One region of the Thalassotalea sp. Y01 genome, then DNA from elsewhere that is predicted to be linked to it. Evidence: predicted binding sites of a transcription regulator. Region 1 holds the regulator's gene; the other holds the start of a gene.
What was found. Region 1 encodes ArgR, which controls arginine synthesis, uptake and breakdown. Its sites were predicted from a motif close to ANTGAATANNTATTCANT; they were not measured.

Region 1 (4,867 bases):
TTGGCAAAAAAGTTTGAATTAAAAGGCATGCCAAGCAGTTTCATTTATGATCGCAGTGGCAAAATAGTCCAAGCTCATACCGGCTTTTTTGTTAACAAACAGGCACAATATGAAGCTGAATTGGTCGAGCTATTACAACAGTAAATGACCAGCAGTTAAACTCATCATTTTTCAAGGGGTCAGATGACTTGAATTGAATCAAGTCATCTGACCCCTTGAAAATAAAAACGGTCGCTATTGCGACCGTTTTTTATTGCGTAGCAACCAAGTGATTACGCGTTGATGAAATCAACACCTTCTTGGATATCTTTGTTTAGAGTCGCTAGCATGTCGTCTTTTGCTTTTTGCTCATAAGCGCTAAGCTCACCGTATGGTAAGTACTCTTCTACACCGTTCTTGCCAAGTACAACTGGTTGTGCGAAGTATTCAGCATCACCAGTGTTACCTTGAACATATGCGTAGTCAACAACGCCTTCTTCACCTTGTAGACCACGTACCAGTGATAAACAAAAACGAGCTGCTGCAGCACCCATAGAAAGTGTTGCAGAACCGCCACCAGCTTTTGCGTTAACAACTTCGGTACCAGCATTTTGGATGCGTGGTGTTAGTGCGTCGATTTCTTCTTGAGTAAACTCAACACCTTCAACTTGTGAAAGTAGAGGAAGAATAGTTGTACCTGAGTGACCACCGATTACTGGTACTTTAACCTCTGAAGTCGACTTGCCTTTTAGCTTAGCGATGAAGGTTTCGCTACGGATAACATCAAGAGTTGTTACACCAAATACGCGGTTCGCTTCGTAAGTACCTGCTTTTTTGAAAACTTCAGCAACAATTGGCACAGTGCCGTTTACTGGGTTGGTAATAACACCAACAAGCGCTTTTGGACAGTTAGCAACGATGCCTTCAGCAAGTGTCTTAATGATGCCAGCATTGACAGCAAATAGGTCAGCACGGTCCATACCTGGCTTACGTGGCATACCTGCTGGAATAATTACAATGTCACAACCTGATAGGGCAGTCGCTAAATCATCAGCGCCGTAACCTTTAACTGTTACATCAGTAGGTATGTGAGATAAGTCAACGGCAACACCTGGAACAACTGGGGCTACGTCATACAAAGATAACTCTGAACCTGCTGGTAATTGAGTTTTAAGTAATAGTGATAAGGCTTGACCGATACCACCGGCTGCACCAAGAACGGCAACTTTCATTGAATTTCTCCAAAATGATGTGAGTGTTAGTAATCACTTAACAGCCAATCTAGACGATAATTCCAGATTGAGTAATTACTTTAATTTTTTAGTGCACAAAAGATACAAAATTGAGACTAAAAATACAAACACTTTTGTCAACAATAGGGCTATGGTGATATGATACTTTAGTTCAGAATCTCGATATTTGTAATATAAACTGAACATTACAATAAGAAACGACAAGAATTGGGACACCTTTGGTCAAATAGACTCAGTCGAAATGAGCGTTAACCATTAGGTATTGGGGAATTGTTTTAACGTGATTACTGTCACCAGTAAACACCGAAAATACGGTCAAAAGAATAATTTATGAGCACACAGCAAAAACAGGAAGCTTTAATCAATGCGTTTAAAGATCTGCTAAAACAAGAGCAGTTTGGTTCACAGGGCGATATCGTTGAAGCCCTTAAAGCGCAAGGTTTTGATAACGTCAGTCAGTCAAAAGTTTCACGTATGTTAAGCAAGTTTGGCGCGGTCAGAACCCGCAATGCCCGACAGGAAATGGTCTATTGTTTACCTGCTGAACTTGGTGTGCCGACGGCAAAAAGTCCGCTCAAACAATTAGTGCTAGATATCGAGTCTAATGAAGTTATGTTAATCGTTCGTACCAGTCCGGGCGCGGCACAATTAATTGCTCGTTTACTGGACTCACTAGGCAAAGCCGACGGCGTTTTAGGTACCATTGCAGGCGATGATACCATCTTTATCTCACCAACCTCGGTTAATGATATACAGTCAATTAAAGAAAAATTGTTTATGCTATTTCAGAAAATGAATTAGGCAATTCAAGAATCGATGACAAAGGGCGCTTTAAGCGCCCTTTGTTTTTTCTAATGAGTTAAAGTTCCGCGGCTTGTTCTAATAAATCCATCGACGGCACAAAGAAAGATGCACCTGTTTCGGCTTGAGTATATTTTAAGATGTGATCGTAGTTGCCGTGCTCATCACCGGCATACATGCTCTTTAACTGCTCTTCAAAGTTGACTGGGGTGTAACAAAATGACACGAAGAACAGGCCTTGATTCTTCATATGACCATACGGCATGCTTTGTCTGAGTATTTCCATACTATTGCCATCAGCATCTTTTAGATTGGTACGTTTAACGTGTGCCGTTGGCGCTTTATCTTCTGAGGCGTATTCAATATCATCAACCTTGGTACGGCCAATAATATCTTCTTGTTGTTTTGTTTCTAAGCCTTCCCATGCTTTAAAGTTATGGCGAAAACGTTGGATATGCAGATAACTGCCTTTGCTAAAGTCACCACAGCTGTCGTCCAAAAGAGCAACCTCGCGTTTGTGTAATCCTTTGGGGTTTTCGGTACCGTCAACAAAACCGGTTAAGTCGCGACCGTCGAGATATCGAAAGCCTTTAACTTGTTCAACTAACTCTACGGCATCGCCTAACATTTCGCATACTTTGGTCGATACAACATGGTTAACATCGGCGCGGTCACTGCGAATTTGCAGGTACAGATCATAGTTTGTCGCCGGTGCAACGCGATTATCAACTTGAATGTGCTCAAAGGCTTTAAGTTGGCTAGGGCGAGCAGTAGGATAATAACGATCCCAATAATTAGCACCAATGGCGATAACAGTATTTAGGTTAGCTTCGGAGAAATTGTGAGCATATTCGTCGAACATGGCGGGAAGCTTTGCCAAAATCTTGCGAATAAACGCATCTTTATTATCTGTTACGTTAAACATCAGGTAGTAACTGTGCAGATTCGGTTCCGCACAAACGCCAAATTGCTCAATAGCCATCATTATTAACTCGCTAATATTTTTAATTAAGTATATGAATTAATGAACAATTAAGAAAGCGAGACGGGCATTATTTGGCAGCATTTACCTGAAAAAGTTTCTTATCGGGCCAACGTAGGGCGGTGAGTGTTCCTCCCCATACGCAACCGGTGTCGATGGCATGGATATTTTTCGCTATGGTATTGCCTTCAAGAGCCGCCCAATGACCAAATATCCAATCAACGTTGGCTAAATTCTGTTGCACTTCATACCAAGGCTGTAAGTGCTTGTTTTGATTGGTTTGTGGTGAACCTTTACAGTTTAGTTCTAGGCCACCATCTTGATAACAAAAGCGCATACGAGTCATGGCATTAACTGTGAAGCGAAACTTTTCGATATCGGAATGGGCGTGCTGCCATTTATTCGGGAAATCGCCATACATATCCCGTAGCCACTTTTTACGCTTCTTACTTTGCAGTTTTTTCTGTACAAAGGCCGACATTTTTAAGGCTTTTTTCGGGGTCCATTCCGGTGGTAAACCGGCGTGACTTAAGTAGGCATCGGCATCTGGAAGTTGCAATACGAGAGGTTGTTGCAGCAGCCAATCCATCAGCTCTGCACAGTCTTTGGCGTTGAGTAGCTCTTCAAGCTTGTCTTTTTTATTGACGCGGCCAATACCATGGTAAGTGGCAATTAAATGCAAATCATGATTGCCTAATACCGTTTTCGCCGCTTTTCCTAAGCCTTTTATATAACGTAATGTCGCTAACGAGTCTGGTCCTCGGGCAACAAGATCGCCGCAAAACCAAAGCTGGTCTTTTTTGGCATTAAAATTAATCTTGTCTACGAGTTGCAGAAGTTCTGTATGGCAACCCTGAATATCTCCTATCAGGTATATCGCCATAACTAGTTCAACATATTAGGAACGGCGAGACCGAAGACTGGGATGTCGACGCGATATTGGTTCTTGTCGAGGTCACGCATGGTGTAAAACCCCTCCATAGCACCAATAGGGGTCTTAATAATTGAACCACTTGAATAACGGTAACGCTGACCGCTGTTTAAGATAGGTTGTTGGCCGACGACGCCATCGCCTTCAACAGTGACTTTGTGGCCATTGGCGTCGGTTATTAACCAGCTGCGGGAAATAAGCTGTAGAGTCTTGTCGCTATTATTCTCTATCGTAATTGTATAGCTGAATACAAAGCGATTCTGGTAACTGTCCGATTGTTCCTCGATAAAATCTACTGAGGTTGTGACTTTGACAAGTTGTCCTGGATCATTACTGCTCATCTTTGCCCTACTATTATTTTTTTGGCGGGTTCTCTGCTAAATAATTAGCAACTTTTACGTATTCCTGCAAGCTGATATTTTCAGGACGTAGTGATGGCGAGATACCTAATTGCTCTAATTGCTCAGCGCTGAGTAGCTTTTTCAGGCTGTTACGAATGGTTTTACGACGCTGATTAAAAGCCTCGGTACAAACCCTATTTAACCACTTAATATCGTGGGCAGGGTGCTCTATTTGTTCACGCGGAACCAGACGGACAATAGCACTATCGACCTTCGGAGGCGGCTGAAACGCTTCTGGGCCAATTTCCATGACAGGCATTACTTTACAGTAATACTGACACATAATAGACAAACGTCCATAGGCTTTGCTGTCAGGACTTGCAGCCATACGATTGACCACTTCTTTTTGCAGCATAAAGTGCATATCTTTGATTTTGTCACCAAAACTTAGCAAGTGAAAAATCAATGGCGTGGAAATATTGTAAGGTAAGTTACCAAATACACGCAGTGGTTTGTCATTAGCAAGGGTCGAAAAATCAAATTTTAACGCATCGGTTTCATAGATGGTCAAATGCTTGGC
Region 2 (4,867 bases), on a different contig from region 1:
AGCGACTTAGTCGAGGTATTAAAAGGGGTCGCTGACTTTGAAATCTCTGTTGCCGCCTATCCAGAAACCCACCCCGAATCGCCTAATGCGCAATTTGATTTGGTCAACTTGAAACGAAAAATTGATGCTGGCGCGACGCGTGCTATCTCGCAATTCTTTTTTGATATAGACGCCTATTTACGTTTTCGAGACCGTTGTGTTGCGGTTGGTATTGATGTCGAGATTGTACCGGGCATTTTGCCGGTATCAAATTTTGCCACTTTAAAACGCTTTGCAGGGTTAACTAACGTGCACGTTCCAGATTGGATGGGCAAATTGTACGAGGGACTCGATGATGACCCGACAACGCGAAACATGGTTGGTGCCAATATCGCCATGGAGCAGGTGAAGATATTACGTAGTGAAGGGGTTAATGACTTTCATTTTTATACGCTAAATCGTTCCGAATTAACCTATGCAATTTGTCACACCTTAGGTATTCGCCCGCAACAAGGTTAAGCAATCTACATAGTGCTATCTCACAGGGACAGTTTGTTTACATGACAAACTGTCCTTTTCGTTTATCGCAGGCAATAGTGTTGGATAAAATCCAATAAGATTTTTTCCGTTGGCTTGATTTGATCGAATGCTAAAAATTCATCTATTTGATGTGCTTGCTCAATCGAACCTGGGCCTAAGACAATGGTTTGGCAACCTAATTGCTGAATAAACGGCGCTTCGGTAGCGTAATTTACCGCCTGACAACAATGCCCAGAGAGTTTTTCAGCGACGTGAACCAACTCACTGGACTCATTTTCAGCGAAGGCAGGGGAGCTGGCATGCAATTCCTGCATGTTAACTCTACCGGGATATTTCTCTGCCGTTGCTTTTAATGCCTCACTTAACCAAAACAGCAGCTCTTCATCTTTGATACCAGGTAACGCTCGTAAATCGATATCTAAGTAGCAATCGCCGCAAATTCGATTAGCACTGTCACCACCTTTTATAGCACCAAAATTTAAGGTCGGCTCAGTAACTGAAAAGGCAGTGTTTTGATATTGATGTTTAAGCTCTTGCTTTAAGGTCATTAAGCTCTTAATAATCTCGAACATGATTTCAATGGCATTAATGCCTTTCGCCGGTTGGCTGGAATGGCCTGACTTGCCAACCACCGTAATACGATGAGACATATGTCCTTTGTGCATAATTACCGGCTTTAAGTTGGTCGGTTCGCCAATAATTGCCACATCGGGTTTGGCCAATTGTTGTTCGATGAAAAAGCGTGCACCAGCCATGGTTGTCTCTTCATCGGCTGTGGCAAGAATATATAACGGCTTTGTTAGCTTGGTTAATGGTAGCTGCTTGCAGGCTTGCAAGATAAACGCGAAAAAGCCTTTCATGTCACAGGTACCCAATCCAAAAAACTTATCGTCTTTCTCATGTATAGCAAACGGGTCGCTGTTCCAGCCTTGTTGATCGAAAGGCACGGTATCACTATGGCCGGACAGTAATAAGCCACCTTCGCCGCTGCCTATCTTAGCCAGCAAATTATATTTATTGTTGGTTCCAGGCACTTTTTGAATATTCACTGCAAAGCCTAGATCCTTGAACCAAGTCGCTAATATTTCAATTACCGCCAAGTTACTTTGGTCGAGTGATGCAGAATCAGCACTGATCGATGGGCTGGCGATTAATTCACTAAGTGCTTGCTGAAAATTGGGTAGCTTTACAATTGTTGACATTTACTTACTCTTTATTGCAAATACTTATGCTTTTTTATTGCATAAGTATATTATCGCTGTTATCTTTCTTTGGACAGTTTAATCAAGCTTCTGGGTAAAGACCATAGGTTGTCGGATTTTATTGTAACCGTTTTGTATAAATAGTAGCCAGAGCGGATGTGGATCGCGGATAATACCCTGCTGATAGAAATCATACATTTATTCTTGTTGAATAAAATTGCAAGTGAGAGGTTAAGTGAAAGTTGCAATTATAGGTGCTAGTGGCTATGCCGGCGCTGAATTAGTTAAAATCCTAACAAAGCATCCCCAAGTGGATGTTTTGCAATTACTTGTATCTGAAAATAGTGCATCAGCAGATCTTGAGTTCAGCGAGTTATATCCGGCGATGCAGGGTGTTTGTGATCTGCCTCTTCAGGCTTTTTCAGCGGCATGGTTAAAAGATCACCAATCTGAAATTGATGCGGTGTTTTTTGCCACTCCTCATGAATATTCACAGCAGTGGGCGAATGCTTTTGTCGATGCAGGCGTTAAAGTGTTTGATTTGTCCGGTGCCTTTCGTCTGCAAGACGCCGACGATTATCCTAAATATTATGGTTTTGCTCACCAACATACCGACTTGTTGCAACAAGCGGTATATGGATTGGCCGAATTTAATCAGCAAGCCATCGCTGAAACTCATATTGTTGCCGTGCCTGGTTGTTATCCAACCGCCAGTTTATTGTCATTAAAACCAATAATCGATGCCGGCTTACAGCAAAAAGATGGCTTAATCGTTGTCAATGGTATCAGTGGCGTCAGTGGTGCTGGTCGCAAAGCGTCATTAGCAACCAGCTTTAATGAGTTAAGCCTAAAAGCCTACAATATATTACAGCATCGCCATCAGCCTGAAATAAGCCAAGAAGCCGGTGCTCAGGTCATTTTTAATCCTCATATTGCGCCGTTTAAACGTGGCTTAATGGCAACGGTAACCCTTAACTTGCAAGACACTGTGACTAAACAACAGGTAGATATGGCGTTTGAGCAGTGTTACCAACACACGCCATTGGTGCGTATCAGTAAAAGCTGGCCGCAAATCGATGATGTTGCCAATACGCCGTTTGCCAACATTTATTGGCAATATGATGAATCGTTACACGTTTTGGTGGTTAGTTGCGCCATTGATAACTTATTAAAAGGCGCGGCGTCACAAGCGGTGCAATGTTTTAATATTAGTTTTGGCTTGCAACCGACCTTAGCATTACTTGGAGGTCAGCATGACTAGGCCTCTGGTTATTAAGATTGGTGGAGCGATAATGGAGTCTGATCAGGCTCTGTCAGATTTATTTAAGGTTGTTAGCCAGTTACAACAAGACCGTGGCGTTATTATCGTCCATGGCGGTGGCTGTGTGGCTGATGATATGTTGCAACAAGCTGGATTTGTCAGTAAAAAAATCGATGGCTTACGGGTAAGCGAACAGGCTCATATGGCGGTTATTAGCGGCGCCTTAGCGGGTACGGTTAATAAGCATATGGTGGCAATAGCGAACCATAGTGGTTTAAAAACAGTCGGCTTAGCATTGCATGATGGACAGTCCATTGTGTGTTTGCCTGCTGACCCCAAATTAGGTTGTGTTGGTATACCTCAAGCGGGCAATGCGAGCTTGTTAAATTCATTAGTCGCGGCAAACTGTTTGCCGTTAATCAGTTCTATTGGCAGCTTAGACAATGGCACGTTAGTTAATGTGAATGCCGATGATGCAGCGGTGGCTATCAGTGAGTTACTCAATGCTGATTTGGTGTTGTTAACTGATGTCGCCGGGGTTAAAGGTGCCGATCAAAAATACCTTGCTACACTTGATGGTGAGCAAGCCAAACACCTTATCGAACAAGGCGTCATTGCCGGTGGCATGATCGCTAAAGTTAACGCTGCATTTGCTGCAGCCAACCGATTACGACGAAGTATCGCGGTTGCCAGTTGGAAATCGCCTGAAAAACTGTTTGTGTTAAACAGTAATGGCGAGTTTGGCACCCGCATTATTCCTACACTTTAAAACTTAATAAATTTTCTTAATAACAGGAAGATACATATGTCGATGCAACATTTTCTTGCAGATAGTGATTTTGATAATACGCAATTAACCCAGTTAATTACGCAAGCGATTGATATTAAAAATAACTTACCAAAATACCAAAATGCCCTAGCCGGTAAAACCGTTGCTATGTTGTTTGAAAAACCATCCTTGCGAACTCATGTTAGTTTTGATTTTGGCATTAATAAATTGGGCGGTCATAGCTTATATTTAGGTCAGCAAAATGGCCAATTAGGTGAGCGTGAACGGGTTAAAGACGTTGCCAAAAACTTAGCGTGTTGGAGCGATGCCATTGTTGCCCGTGTGTTCAAACAATCGGTACTCGATGAGATGGCGGAGCACGCAGGTATTCCAGTTATCAATGCCTTAAGTGATTTATATCACCCGTGTCAGGCTTTGGCTGATTACATGGCTTTAACCGAAACCTTTGGTCAACTTAACGGATTAAATCTGTGTTATATCGGTGATGGTAACAATGTCTCAAATTCATTAATGCTTATGGGGCCAGTGCTTGGCGTCAACGTCACGGTTATTTCGCCGGTTGGTTATGAGCCTTGTGCCAAAATGGTTGATAAAGCGCAAGCCTTGGCAAAGGCCAACGGCAGCACGTTAACCATTACCACTGACATTAATGCTGCAGCAGAGCAACAGGTGATTTATACCGATACTTGGATATCTATGGGAGATAACACCAAGGTTGAGCAAATACTGCAAACCTTTATGCCATATCAGGTCAACAAAACACTGATGGAAAAGGCAGGCGCGAGCGCGTTAATGCATTGTCAGCCTGCACACTTAGAGCAAGAGGTAACCACAGAGGTTTTTGATTCGGATAAGTCATTGGCTTTCTTACAAGCCGAAAACCGTATGTGGGCACAAAACTCCGTGCTGGTTAATTTGTTGGCTGATTAGGCCGAGTTTCAAGATTTTAGTAAAGAATTTATAGATTTAAGAGTAGATATTATGAGTCAAGATATTAAGAAAGTGGTACTGGCCTATTCAGGTGGTTTAGATACATCAGCAATCATTCCTTGGTTGAAGGAAAACTATAATGGCTGTGAAGTTGTCGCATTTTGT

Region 2: argC (N-acetyl-gamma-glutamyl-phosphate reductase) is a predicted target of ArgR. The motif match lies at 1,928-1,945, and genes of this name have one in related genera.

The regions. Positions count from the first base shown of each region.
Region 1 is NZ_JABBXG010000003.1:174,449-179,315, forward strand. Features, by position in the region: gene HII16_RS05655 (TlpA disulfide reductase family protein) at 1-144, shown strand, start outside; gene mdh (malate dehydrogenase) at 273-1,211, opposite strand; gene argR (transcriptional regulator ArgR) at 1,563-2,033, shown strand; gene HII16_RS05670 (Dyp-type peroxidase) at 2,092-3,015, opposite strand; gene HII16_RS05675 (symmetrical bis(5'-nucleosyl)-tetraphosphatase) at 3,086-3,898, opposite strand; gene apaG (Co2+/Mg2+ efflux protein ApaG) at 3,901-4,287, opposite strand; gene rsmA (16S rRNA (adenine(1518)-N(6)/adenine(1519)-N(6))-dimethyltransferase RsmA) at 4,301-4,867, opposite strand, start outside.
Region 2 is NZ_JABBXG010000007.1:197,864-202,730, forward strand. Features, by position in the region: gene metF (methylenetetrahydrofolate reductase) at 1-498, shown strand, start outside; gene argE (acetylornithine deacetylase) at 561-1,721, opposite strand; gene argC (N-acetyl-gamma-glutamyl-phosphate reductase) at 1,957-2,982, shown strand; gene argB (acetylglutamate kinase) at 2,975-3,751, shown strand; gene HII16_RS11915 (ornithine carbamoyltransferase) at 3,788-4,702, shown strand; gene HII16_RS11920 (argininosuccinate synthase) at 4,754-4,867, shown strand, end outside.